DNA from 3 places in the Streptomyces sp. NPDC057543 genome. Region 2 is predicted to be linked to each of the others. Evidence: riboswitches for the same ligand, from Rfam matches in the RefSeq annotation. Region 2 holds a riboswitch; each other region holds the start of a gene.
What was found. Region 2 has a riboswitch for cyclic di-AMP ahead of ACFU8Q_RS09285 (M23 family metallopeptidase). Riboswitches for the same ligand answer to the same signal wherever they lie in the genome.
Positions count from the first base shown of each region.

Region 1: another riboswitch for cyclic di-AMP. It lies ahead of ACFU8Q_RS25805 (transglycosylase SLT domain-containing protein); the one in region 2 lies ahead of ACFU8Q_RS09285 (M23 family metallopeptidase).
Region 3: another riboswitch for cyclic di-AMP. It lies ahead of ACFU8Q_RS08700 (C40 family peptidase); the one in region 2 lies ahead of ACFU8Q_RS09285 (M23 family metallopeptidase).

Region 1 is NZ_JBHVFF010000171.1:263-4,681, reverse strand. Features, by position in the region: gene ACFU8Q_RS25810 (hypothetical protein) at 384-677, shown strand; gene ACFU8Q_RS25805 (transglycosylase SLT domain-containing protein) at 806-1,564, opposite strand; cyclic di-AMP (ydaO/yuaA leader) riboswitch at 1,569-1,759, opposite strand; gene ACFU8Q_RS25800 (ATP-binding cassette domain-containing protein) at 2,458-4,131, shown strand; partial or broken gene ACFU8Q_RS25795 (DUF305 domain-containing protein) at 4,204-4,419, opposite strand, start outside.
Region 2 is NZ_JBHVFF010000036.1:19,481-23,899, reverse strand. Features, by position in the region: gene ACFU8Q_RS09300 (SPFH domain-containing protein) at 1-31, shown strand, start outside; tRNA gene ACFU8Q_RS09295 (tRNA-Met) at 168-241, shown strand; gene ACFU8Q_RS09290 (PP2C family protein-serine/threonine phosphatase) at 541-1,617, shown strand; cyclic di-AMP (ydaO/yuaA leader) riboswitch at 1,897-2,049, shown strand; gene ACFU8Q_RS09285 (M23 family metallopeptidase) at 2,061-3,278, shown strand; gene ACFU8Q_RS09280 (aldo/keto reductase) at 3,460-4,404, shown strand.
Region 3 is NZ_JBHVFF010000033.1:15,624-20,042, forward strand. Features, by position in the region: gene ACFU8Q_RS08690 (ATP-dependent Clp protease proteolytic subunit) at 109-744, shown strand; gene ACFU8Q_RS08695 (hypothetical protein) at 752-1,060, shown strand; cyclic di-AMP (ydaO/yuaA leader) riboswitch at 1,448-1,631, shown strand; gene ACFU8Q_RS08700 (C40 family peptidase) at 1,635-2,108, shown strand; partial or broken gene ACFU8Q_RS08705 (LysE family translocator) at 2,116-2,226, opposite strand; gene ACFU8Q_RS08710 (ATP-binding protein) at 2,723-3,154, opposite strand; gene ACFU8Q_RS08715 (helix-turn-helix domain-containing protein) at 3,371-4,231, shown strand; gene ACFU8Q_RS08720 (DUF397 domain-containing protein) at 4,257-4,419, shown strand, end outside.

The DNA of each region.
Region 1 (4,419 bases), on a different contig from region 2:
CCGATCAACAGGTGCGGTGACTGAGCGCGGGAGCGGTATCGCCTCCAGACGAGGACGTGGTGAGTGGTTTCGTCGCTCCCAGCGCGACATGCAATCCTGACGAGTTCCGCAGGTCAAGAGCTGTTCACCTACGGAATTCGTCGTTTCCGCAAACAGATCCAACGGTTTGTCGTTGAAAGTGCGTCATTCTGCTGGGGATCGGTGAGTGCGGGAACCGCAGCGGGATCCGATGGAAAGTTTTGCCCGTTCCAGCATCCGGAAGGGCGGGAGCGTCCCGGAGCACCGCGGAGGGCGGACGCCGGAGGGTGCGCGTCGACGGGGCTGCGGGTGCCCGCGCCCCGGCTGCGGGTGCGCAACCACGGACTTGGTGCCAGCCTGGAGTCATGGCTTGGGCGTCATGGACGACTCGTGGTGTGTTCTCCGGGCATGGTGGCGTGCTGACGGACGAGATCGGCGTCCTGTCCGGGGACCTGACGGTTCACACGACCTGGGCCGATGACACGGCCCAGGTGACAGTGCAGTACACGGGCGCGATCGACTGGTTCACCATGTCGGGCAGCCCCGTGCCGTGCTGCTCCGAGGACGACAGCCGTCGCCTTCACGACGCGGTGGTGAAGTCCGTCCGCGAAGGAGCGGCGGCCACGGTTCCCAGGCCACCGCCCCGGAGACAGGAGTAGGCACCCCTGGAAACGGCTGAACGGCGGTCCCTGACCGGCGGGTGCGGTCCTTCACGAGGAGGCCTGCTCGGCCCTCCGTGAACCCGTGAACCCGTCGGCCCTGAACCGCCGCCAGGAGCCGTTGTGCGTCAGTAGGCGCCGAACACGTTGTCGATCGAGCCGTACTTGTCGGCCGCGTAGTTGCACGATGCGGTGATGTTGGCGACCGGGTCGTAGCTGTCCATCGACGTGCCGGGCACGTGGTAGGCACGGAACGTCGGGTCGATGATCTGCAGGAGCCCCTTGGACGGAGTTCCCTTGGCTGCGTTCGAGTCCCAGTTGTTGATGGCCCGGGGGTTGCCGGAGGACTCACGCATGATGTTGCGGTGGATGCCGTTGTAGCTGCCGGGGATGCCGTGTTGGGCCATGACGGCCAGCGACTCCTTGATCCAGCCGTCCAGATCATTGGTGTACTTGGCGGAGGTCGACACCGCGACGTCGTTCACGGCCGATACGCCCGTGGAAGCGCCGGACCCGGCCTTGGCGCCGATGGTCAGCTTCATGCCCGGGGTAATCCGCGCAGGGTCGGCACCGATGGTTTCTCGATTGTCCGCGTACAGCTTCTGCCAGCCACCGCTTACGGAATGCCCCCTCGCGATCTTGGAAAGGGTGTCACCCGCGATCACGGAATAGATGGTGGGCGCGGCCTTCTGGACGGATATCACCTTGGCGGTGGCGGCGGCCGATGCCGTGGCCCTTTCTGCGGTGGCAGCCTGGGCCGGCGCGGCCGAGGCGAAGCCGGCGCAGACCAGCGGCAGCACGAGGGCGGCTCCGCCCGTGGTCGCGGCGATGAAACCGCGGGTCCGCGAAGTGGACTTGCGACGAAGGTACTTACCCGTTGCGGGCATGGCGAATTCCTCTCCGTCGCCTACGAGGTGAGCTGTCGGGTTCAGGCTGGAGATGCCTGGCCGCATGCAATTGCGACTTCACCCCGAGCCGTACCGGATACCGGTTCGGCGACTTACCTGGATCCCCCGCTCCTGCCGTACGCGAGTGGGTGGGTCGGATTCTCGGACGGCGGCAGGATTCGGCGTTCCGTCCGGATTGACGGTGACCGTAGGCGAGAAATACCGAAGGGAACAAGTCCCTATTTTTTGATCACAATTCATTTGCAAGATCGAATCGCGGAAGGGGAAGTAAGACACCTCACATCGCAATGCCAAATTTCCTTGCACAGAAGGGAACCGGGGGACGCGCCACGAAACTGCGGGGCCTGAACGTGACTCACACCACATGACTTCAGAAAGGGGCATTTCGGGCGGCGCCGAAGGATCGCAACTCCCCTTAAATGCCCCTTTGTTACCCAAGAGCCCATGTCTAACGAAATCGCGCATATTGGACATTTGACTGGCTCTTCGGCTGTTCTCGCTCCGGTGCACCGCCGTCGGGCCGAACACACCCGGCAGGACCGGTCGGCCCTCCGCTCGTGCCACCCCCCGCACGGCATCAAGGCGTTGCCTTCCGCCCGCCGGATCGCTAAGGTTTTGAGCTGTCTTGTTGTCTCCGATAGAGGTGGACGTTGCGCATCTGAGGTTCGCGATCATCGCGCCGTACGGCCCCGGTCGTACGCCCGTCACGCAGAAGCAGTGTTCTGTCCTGCCCGTGACCCCGCGTGGATGCGACCTCGGTGCATGAGCCGTCCCTCGATCTTTCGGACCGCCGTACCTGTTCCCGTTTCGGTCGCTGCGTGGTGCTCGCATACGAAGCCCCCTTCACCGCGCTCACGACTGCGAGGATCACCATGGCGACACCCACCACCCCCAGTGCCTCCCTCACCTGCTCCGCCCTGTCCTTCCAGTGGCCGGACGGCACGACCGTCTTCGACGGGCTCTCGCTCAGCATCGGCCGGGGCCGCACCGGCCTCGTCGGCAACAACGGCGCGGGCAAGTCCACACTGCTGCGCCTGCTGGCCGGCCGGCTGCGCCCCTCCCAGGGCTCCGTGACCGTCGGCGGCAGCCTCGCCCACCTTCCTCAGAACATCACCCTCGACACGACACTGCGGGTGGACGAGGCCCTGGGTATCGCCGAGCGGCGCGACGCGCTGCGCGCCATCGAGGCCGGGGATGTGGACGAGAAGCACTTCGAGACCATCGGTGACGACTGGGACGTGGAGGAACAGGCCCTCGCCACGCTCGGGTCGCTCGGGCTCGGATACCTGGAACTGGACCGCACCGTGGGCCGGATGTCCGGCGGGGAGACCGTCCTGCTGCGCCTGGCCGCCCTGCTGCTTAAACGCCCCGACGTCCTCCTGCTGGACGAACCGACCAACAACCTCGATGTGTTCGCGCGCCGCAGGCTCTACGACGCCGTCGACAACTGGCGCTCCGGCGTACTGGTCGTGGTCAGCCACGACCTCGAACTGCTCGAACGCGTGGACCGCATCGCCGAACTGCGCGCCGGATCCGTGAGCTGGTACGGCGGCGGCTGGTCGGCCTACCAGGAGGCGCTGGCCACCGAACAGGAGGCTGCCGGAAGGATGTTGAGGGCCGCGGAGGCCGACGTGCGCCGGCAGAAGCGCGAACTGGAGGAGACCCATGTGAAGCTGGCCCGCCGCCAGCGCCAAGGCAGGAAGGCGGAGGCCGACGGGGGCCTCCCGAAGATCCTCGCCGGCCGCCGGAAGCGGTCCGCACAGGAGTCCGGGGGCAGGCTTCGCGGCGTTCACGAGGAGCGGCTCAGCGAGGCTCGCGAACGCCGCGAGGAGGCCGCGGACGCGGTACGCAACGACGCCGAGATCCGCGTGAGCCTTCCCCACACCGCCGTTCCCACCGGCCGCACCGTGCTGAGCCTGCACGAACTGCGGCCCCGGTTCGGCAGGCTGCGCCAGGGCAACCTCCATGTGCACGGGCCCGAACGCATCGCACTCGTCGGGCGCAACGGGGCCGGCAAGACCACGCTGCTGCGCACCCTCACCGGCGAGCTCGCTCCGCTGTCCGGCGAGGCCAGGACGTTCGTACCGCTGCGGTTCCTTCCCCAGCGGCTCGATGTGCTGGACGATGAGCTGAGCATCGCGGCGAACGTGGCCCGCATGGCTCCCGGGGTCACCGACAACCACATCCGCTCCCAGCTCGCACGCTTCCTGTTCCAGGGGAAGCGCGCGGAACAGCCGGCGGGCACCCTCTCGGGCGGAGAGCGCTTGCGTGCCGCGCTCGCCGCGACGATGCTCGCCGCTCCGGCCCCGCAGTTGCTGCTGCTGGACGAGCCGACCAACAACCTCGACATCGCCGGTGTGCGTCAGCTGACCAGCGCACTCCAGTCGTACGAGGGTGCGCTGCTGATCGCCGGTCACGACCTGCCGTTCCTGGAATCGGTCGGCATCACCCGCTGGCTGCTCCTCGGGGAGGAGCTCCAGGACACCACGGCGGAGGAGGTGCGCGAGCTGCTCACGACGACGGAAGCGGAGCGACCGGAGGCGTAAGCGCCGGACCGGCATGAGCACGGCAGGGGTGCGGGCCCTCAGCAGGGCGGAGGCCCGCACCCGTGCCACGGGTCAGAGCCTGGCGATGATCTTGTTCATTTTCGTGATCTCGGCGGTCTGGGCGGTGATGACGGCGCCGGCGAGCTTCTTCGCGTCGGCGTTGCTGCCGTTCTTCTGCTCGTCCTCGGCCATGGTGACCGCACCCTCATGGTGGCCGACCATGAGCCGGGCGAACTTCTTGTCGAACGCCTTGCCCTGGGCGCCTTCGAGGTCGCTCATGTCCTTGTC
Region 2 (4,419 bases):
GGCCGCTCCCCGTATCACCGAGACGAATTGAGGCGGCGGGGCGCATGGCCGGAGTACTGAGCGAGTGCCGAGCGGTCGGTGATTCGCTCGGCGGCTCAGCGATTCGTTCGGTGATTCGCTCAGTGGTCATGAGCCCGCCGCGCATGCCGTACAGTTGTATTCACCGACGCGGGGTGGAGCAGCTCGGTAGCTCGCTGGGCTCATAACCCAGAGGTCGCAGGTTCAAATCCTGTCCCCGCTACTGAAGGATCAGGCCCGGCACGCATGCAGCGTGCCGGGCCTGATTCGTTCCAGCCATAGACCCCCGAAGGAGCAGGTCCGGGCGGTGTGTGGGCTGTGCCACGTACGTACCCCCATTGGCCGACGAGGAGTCGCCGCGCGACTCCGCTCCGGCGAGCCTGGGGGTGGGGCGCGGTACCGTCCGCAGCCGCGCGCGTACCGGGCAGGAGACCACTGGTGTGGAAGCGGCTGAAGGGGCGCGGCAGACACGTCGAGGACGGCACCCGTACCCGGCGGTTCGTCCGCGCGCTGCCCGCCATCATGATCCTCGGCGGGCTGGTGTTCGACTTCCTCACCCCGCCGACCTTCACCGCCATTCCGCTGTTCGTGGCGGCGCCGCTGATCGCCGCGCCGTTCTTCTCGCTGTCCAGGACCATCTGCACCGGAATCGCCTCGATGCTGGCCGTCGTCGCGCTGCGGCTGTACAGCCACACGCTGCCGAACATCGTGCCGCTGATCGAGCTGCTCACCCTGGCCACCGTCTCGGTCCTCGCGGTCGTGATCAACGGGGTCGTGCGGCGCAGCAATGAGCGGCTGGCGTCCGCGCGGGTCATCGCGGAGACCGCCATGCGGGCGGTGCTGCCGAAGCCGTCCGACCGGATCGGCGGGCTGCACGTGGCGGCGCGGTACGAGGCGGCGCAGGCCGACGAGTTCGTCGGCGGTGACCTGTTCGCCGTGACGGACTCCCCGTACGGGGTGCGGTTGGTGGTCGGGGACGTACGGGGGAAGGGGCTCGACGCCGTGGAGTCGGTGGCGGTGATCATCGGGGCGTTCCGGGAGGCGGCCGAGCAGGAGCGTTCGCTGGAGGGCGTGGCGCAGCGGCTGGAGCGGGCGCTGGCGCGGGAGGGGACGCGGCGGGGCGGGCTCGACGCGGTCGAGGGCTTCATCACCGCCGTGCTGGCCGAGATCCCGGCGGGGCTGTCCCGGGTGCGGATCGTCAACCGCGGCCACCCCGAGCCGATCCTGCTGCACCCGGACGGGGCGCTGGAGGTACTGGGGCCGACGGTGCCCGCGCTGCCGCTCGGGATGGACCTGGGGGCCTGGCCCGACCGGTCGGACGAGTGGGATCTGCCGGCGGGGACGACCCTGCTCCTGTACACGGACGGGCTCTCCGAGGCGCGGAACGCCGACGGGGTCTTCTACGACCCGGCGGCCAGACTGCGCGGGAGGATCTTCCCGGGGCCCGAGGAGCTGCTGTCCGCGCTGGCCGACGACGTACGGCTGCACACGGGCGGTGAGACGACCGACGACATGGCGCTGCTCGCGGTCGTACGTCCCGCGGAGGGGCAGCCGGACCGGCGCAGGACCGTGAAGATCGTCGGCCTCGAAGGGGTGTGACGGGTGGGGCGGGGGCTTCGCGCGAGCCGCACGCGGCCTTGGACCGGGATGCCACCGTACGTAACCGAAGCGCGTCGCTCCGCATAACATTTGACGCAACGTCAGAAACCGGGTAGTGGCTGAGGGTCGATCAACTCGTCCCATTCCGCCCGGTTGTGCACCGTAAAGTCCAGGCCAAAGGCGTGAACGATCAGTGGGAACAGCTTGGAATCAGGCCCCGGTGTCTATTAACGTTCGATAACGCAGCGCGGTCGTCCCAGCCGTCGTCAGTGGCGGCACCGTGCGCGAGCGCCGAATTCCGCAAGGGAACCGGGGAACCACCTACATGGGGTGAATCGGACACCTGTGTCTCGTGAGAGGCAGAGGGGCCCGTAGGAGACCTTCCTGCTCCGAACCCGTCAGCTAACCCGGTAGGCGAGAAGGAAGGAAAGGAGTGCGCCCCCGTGGCGTCCAACAAGCCTGCCCCCGAGGCCCCCTCTCGGTTCAACCCCGACTTCGGTTCCGACTTCGTCGCTGACTTCGGATCCGGTTCCAACTCCGGCTTCGCTTCCGACTCCGGCTTCGGCACCGACTTCGGTTCCGGCCCCGACTACGGGACCGGTGGGACGGGAACGGCGTACAGCACCGAGCCGGGCGGTGACTTCGGTGGCGAATTCCGCGCCGACGGCAACGGTGGGCCGGAACGCGGCTGGGACGAGTGGAACCCCACCGAGGAGTCCGTCCGCCCCGTACGCGGCAAGCACCGCGTCGCCAAGCAGCGCAACGGTCTTGCCCGTAGCTCCACGGTGCTCGGGGTCGGCGTCATCGCGGCGGTCGGTGCGGGCGGCATGGCCACCGCGCAGAGCAAGCCGCCGGTCTCCATCTCCCTTCCCGATTCCATCGCGAACAACCTCCCCGACGCCAAGTCCCTTCCGGGCGTGGGTTCTCTGTTCTCCGGGGAGTCCGAAGCCGACAAGGCCGCTGTCGCCGCCGCTGCCGCACCGCTCACCACCGCCGGCCTCACCACCACCGAGGCCGAGCAGGGCACGGCGGACGCGGGCGAGGCGCTCCGCGCGCGCATCCTCCAACAGGCGGAGCAGCAGCAGGACGCCGCCGACGCCGAGGCCAAGGCGGCCCAGGAGAAGGAGGCCGCGGAGAAGGCCGCCGCCGAGGCCAAGAAGCAGCAGGACGCGGCCGAGGCCAAGGCCGCCGCCGAAAAGAAGAAGGCGGAGGAAGAGGCCAAGAAGAAGGCCGAGGCCCTGCGGCTCGCCAAGCTCGCCGCCAGCTACGCCATCCCGACCTCCTCGTACACGATCACCTCGACCTTCGGCGAAGCCGGCTCGATGTGGTCCTCCGGCTACCACACCGGCCTCGACTTCGCGGCGCCGACGGGTACGCCGATCAAGGCCATACACGGCGGCATCATCAAGTCGGCCGGCTGGTCCGGTTCGTACGGCTACCGCACGGTGCTGGAGCTCGACGACGGTACGGAGCTGTGGTTCTGCCATCAGTCCTCGATCGGCGTGAGCGTCGGCCAGAAGGTCACCACCGGTGAGACCATCGGCCGGGTCGGCGCGACCGGCAACGTGACGGGCCCGCACCTCCACCTGGAGGTCCACACCCCCTCCGGTACGGGCATCGACCCGATGGCCTGGCTGCGCGGCAAGGGCCTCAACCCCTGATCCGCAGTCCGCTCTCCCGGTCCTTCCGGTCCGCGTGATCCGAGCGATCCGCGTGGTCCGAGCAGTCCGGGTGATCCGGTGAACCGGCCGCTGAACTCCGGCAGTCCTGACGCTCACCCCCCGACGTCAGGGCTGCCGGTCCGTCGGAATAGCGGGCGTGCCGGAATCCGTTGATCCGTTTATGACTTCTCTTCGTAAGCTGGGCCCTTCCGACCTCCAGGTCTTCCCGCTCGCCCTCGGCGGCAACGTCTTCGGCTGGACCGCCGACGAGGCGCAGTCGTTCACCGTGCTGGACGCTTACGCCGCGGCGGGCGGCAACTTCATCGACACCGCCGACTCCTACTCCGCCTGGGTCCCGGGCAACGAGGGCGGCGAGTCGGAGACCGTCATCGGAAAGTGGCTCGCGGCCCGCTCCAACCGTTCCGACATCGTCGTCGCCACCAAGGTCGGCGCCCACCCCTCGTACAAGGGGCTCTCCGCCACGAACATCAAGGCCGCGGCCGAGGAGTCGTTGCGCCGACTCGGCACCGACCACATCGATCTGTACTACACGCACTTCGATGACGAGACCGTCCCGGTCGAGGAGATCATCACCGCCCTCGACGAACTCGTGAAGGAGGGCAAGGTCCGGGAGATCGCCGCCTCCAACATCAGCCCCGAGCGGCTCCAGGCGTCCCTGGACTTCTCGGAGCGCGAGGGGCTGGCCCGGTACGTCGCCCTTCAGCCGCACTACAACCTGGTCTCGCGGGACACGTACGAGGGCGCGCTCCAGGACACGGCCGCCCGGGCCGGGCTCGCCGCCGTCCCGTACTTCGCCCTGGCCTCCGGCTTCCTCACCGGCAAGTACCGTCCGGGGGCTTCGGTGGAGAGTGCCCGTGCCGAGAAGGCCGGTGAGTACCTGGCGTCGGAGCGGGGGCAGCAGGTCCTGGCCGCACTCGACAAGGTCGCCAAGGAGCACGACGCCGAGGTCGCGACCGTCGCCCTGGCCTGGCTCGCGTCCCGGCCGACGGTCGCCGCGCCGATCGCCTCGGCCCGTACGGTCGAGCAGCTGCCCGCGCTGCTGGCCGTCGCCGACCTCCGGCTGACCGAGCAGGAACTGGCGGAGCTCACCGAGGCGTCCGCCTGACGGACGCGGTGTGCC
Region 3 (4,419 bases), on a different contig from region 2:
TGCTCCCATCATAATCTCCTGTACGTCCTGTACATTTTTTACAGGTACTTGCGCAGAGCCCGCTCACGCGCATCTCGTACAGATCCCGGAGGAGAGGCATCGTTCATGCTGTTCCGTCCTGCCGCCCGCTATGTGCTGCCCGAGTTCACCGAGCGCACGACCAACGGGACCCGCACCCTCGACCCGTACTCCAAGTTGCTCGCCGAACGGATCGTCTTCCTCGGCACCCCGGTCGACGACACCGCGGCCAATGACCTGGTCGCCCAGTTCATGTATCTGGAACACGCCGCCCCGGACCGGCCCATCTCCCTCTACATCAACTCCCCCGGCGGCTCGTTCGGGGCCATGTCGGCGATCTACGACACGATGGAGTACCTCACCTGCGAGGTGGAGACCTACTGCCTCGGCCAGGCAGGTTCCTGCGCGTCGGTACTGCTCGCGGCGGGCGCTCCCGGCAGGCGGCACGCACTGCCCGGGGCGCGGGTCGTCGTACAGCAGCCCGCGCTCACCGAACCGGTACAGGGCCAGCCGTCCGATCTGGAGATCGAGGCACGGGAGTTGGAACGGGTCCGCGAGATGCTCACCACTCTGCTGGCCCGCCATACCGGCCGCGACGCCGAGCAGATCGCCACCGACATCGAGCGCGATCTCATCCTCGACGCCCCCGGCGCCAAGGCGTACGGCCTGGTGGACCACATCATGGAGAACCGGAAGTCGTCGCTCCCGCCGCACGACGCACGGTGAACGCCTGATGCGGCCACCCGAGTTGCCACCACTGCCCGCACTGACGCGCGCCGAGGGCGAGTTCATCGACCGCTATCTCGAAGTCCTCGACCAGTTGGGCCGGATCAATCCGGCCCACGGCGGCGACACCTACTCCGCACTGCGGGCCGCACAGGCACTGGCCTCACGGGCGGGCGCGCTGCGGGACGCCCTCGCGTTGATGCACGAGCGCGGCGAGGCGCAGCTCCACGCCATCACCCTCGCCCGGGCGCTGCGGGTGCTGGACGGGGAACGGCGGGCCGGACGCGTCACCGTACCCCCCGCTCCGACGAGTTGATCAACCGATTCGCCGCCAGGCCGGCCGGGACCAGCCGGCTTCCCCCGCACCCACCCCCGACAGGAGGCGTCCAACTCCCCTTCGCGACACGCCCGGTGGTCACATCAAAATTCCTAGCTCTTTCGGCGTAGAAAGTCCCTCTTGCGAGGGATTTCTCCACTTGCGTTCCCCAGGTGAGAAATGGGCGGAATCTGTGATTCCACCGCTGGTACGGGGACCAGTCCGAGTAACCGTCAGCGCTCACGGAATCTTCGGCTCCACCCGAACGGGCCAGGCGTGAGGGACCTCACAATTCATCGCTTATCCTCTGAAATCCGGCAGTCGGTGCGTCAAGATCCCTGGGACGACAAGCCCCCGCCACAGCGACGGGGCGGTCCGGGCGGACGCCGAGTCCTGCCGCCGTCCGGATGTCTGGTCGACAGAAGTGGATCGGCAGGAGTGGAGGACCCGAGCACAACGGGTCGACCGGATCACCGGTCGGCCCTCGGGGTGAAGCCGCCGAGCGCGGCCGGGCAACTTCGCCAGCCCGAACCCGACAGGTCATCCTTCACAGGCGGCTGACGAAGGGTTGCGCATGACTGCGCAGGTTCATGTCCCGTCTCTGCTCGCCCGGGCCGGTACGGCCTCGGTTCTGACTCTGGCCGCCGTCGGTGGCACCATGCTCGCCCCGGGCGCCGCGACGGAGGCCCAGGCGGCGACTCTCTCCATGAAGGCGCTCAAGGTCGCCGCGTCCAAGAAGGGATCGCCGTACAGATGGGGGGCCACCGGCCCCAACCTCTTCGACTGCTCGGGGCTGACGGCCTATTCGTTCAAGAAGGCCGGCAAGAAGCTCCCCCGCACGGCCCAGCAGCAGTACAACAAGACCCGCCACATCCCGGCCTCACACAGGCAACGCGGCGATCTGGTCTTCTTCCACTACGGCCGCAGCGTCTACCACGTGGGGATCTACGCCGGTCACGGCAAGATCTGGCACTCGCCGAGGACCGGTGCGGTGGTCCGGCTGGAGAAGATCTGGACGAAACACGTCTATTACGGTCGGGTCCGTTGACGCGGTCTCAGCGGAGCAGGGGGCCCGACACCAACGCCGGCCCCAACGCGGCGAGCGCCGCGCCACTGCCGCCCTCGATGGCGCGGGCGGTACGCGGCCGGCGCAGCCACCGGCCCATCGCATGGCGTGCATATGGGCCGGTACCTACGATGGCCACGTTCCGAAGAAGGATCTCGGCACGCACGAGTGGACGAGTACGGCACCGCGTATGCCGGGCCGCGTCTGCGCCGGCAGCACGCCGGGGGAGAATCCGATGCGGATCAGCTCGGCCGGTGAGTCGGCCACCGCCCGCGTGCCGCGAATCGAGTACGTCCTCGACGCCGATCTTTTCCGCATACGCCCGTCCCGCCTCCAGGGTGTCGGAGGTGTGGCCGTCGTACAGGTCGGGCGTACGCACGGTGAACCCGTCGCCGCGCGGTTCGTCGGCAAAGGCGGTCACCCCCGGGGGCAGGCGCTGGGCATGATGAAACAGCACGACTTCGGTCACCATGGGTCTCCAACTGCCACTGGACAAGGATCGATCCGTCAATCCGGCGCGCTGCCCCGGAGGTTCGGTCGGCGAGCGAGCCGTGGCCGTCGGCCTGCCAGGGGAACGGGGTGGATCGGGCGGCCGCTCAGTTCTGTACGGGGATGCTCCACGGGAGCGCGATCCAGACCGTCTTGCCGCCGTCGGCGGTGGGGGTGACGGTGAGCCGGCCTCCCCACTCCTTGGCCAGGGAGCGGATGATCACCATGCCCCGTCCGTTGTCCTGCTGAACGGCGGCCGGCAGCCGCCGGGGCCGACGCGGGTGGCTGTCCGTCACCCCCAACTGCAGTTGTTCCTCCCGCTCCAGCCTCAGGTCCACGGTGAAGGTGGGCGACTGTCCGAAGGTGTGCTGGACGGCGTTGGTCGCGAGTTCCGAGACGATGAGCCGGATGCCGTCGGCGAACTCCGTGTCGGTGGCGAGTCCCCATTCGGTGAGCACCCGGTCCACGTATCTCCGGGCCGCCGCGACCGAGACCGGCTCGCTCGGCAGAGTGACGCTTGCTTCTTGGTGGTCTGCCATGGCGAGCCGTCCCTTTCCCACCCGGACCGACTCGCGATCGGTCCCGGCTGTGCTTCGCGCCAGATTGCCACTGATGCTGCCCCCTCCGGCGGCGATCCACCAAGATATGCATATATCTGTCGCTCAATGCGGTGAACCCTGCCACGCAAAACCGTATGCGGGCGTCACACTGTCCGCTCGGCAGAAAGAGGAGCGGAAAAGGGAGGGAGGCCGCAGATGCGGCATGGTCCTGTGGTACGACGCCGCAAGCTCGGGGAGGAGTTGCGGAGTCTGCGTCTGGCGTCGGGACTGACCAGCCGGGACGCCGGGCGGATGCTCGGCTGGCACCAGTCGAAGGTGAGCCGGATCGAGACCGGTGCCAGTGGAGTGCGGCCGGCCGATGTGGCACTGCTGCTGGACGCGTACGGCGTGGACGACCCACGACTGCGGACGCTCCTGGAGGGACTGGCGGGTTCGGCGGGCGGTGGCGGCACCGGCTGGTGGCATGCGTATCGCGGTCTGATTCCGCCCCAGTACCGCGACTTCATCAGTCTGGAGTCCCAGGCGCGGACCGCGCGGACCCTGGAGACGTCGGTGGTGCCCGGGCTTCTGCAGACGGCGGACTACGCCCGTGCGGTGACCCGGGCGTCGCTGGACGGGTTACCCGCCGGCCAGCTGGACTCCCTGGTGGAGGTGCGGCTCGCCCGGCAGGGGGTGCTGCGGACCGATCCGCCACTGCGACTGAGCGCGGTGCTCGACGAGGCGGTACTGCGGCGCCGGGTCGGCGGGCGCCGGGTGATGAGAAACCAGCTGCGTCATCTGACCCGAGTGGCTCAACTTCCCCACGTTCAGCTTCAGTTGCTCCCGTTCTCGGTGGGTGAATATGCCGGTCTCACCGGGCCTTTCGTTATCTTCTCATTTCCGAACACTTCTGATCTGGACGTGGTAGTTCTCGACCATTTGACGAGTAGCCTCTATCTGGAGCGGAAAGAAGACCTTGAGGCGTACAGCTCGGCCTTCCGCACGATGCAGGCGCACGCGCTGTCGCCGCAGCACTCGTTGGACCTCATCGTCGCGATCGACCGCGACGATCAGTGACCCCGGACCGCCCGAGGGGGGCGTCATGTCGGATTGCTTCGCACAGCATTCGTTACGGTGGCGGCGCAGCAGCCGCAGCACGGGGATGAACAACTGCGTGGAGGCCGCGCCGTTCGATGACGGACGGCTCGCCGTGCGGGACTCCAAGGACGTGTCCAGGCCACCGCTGCGGTTCTCCGCGGCGGCCT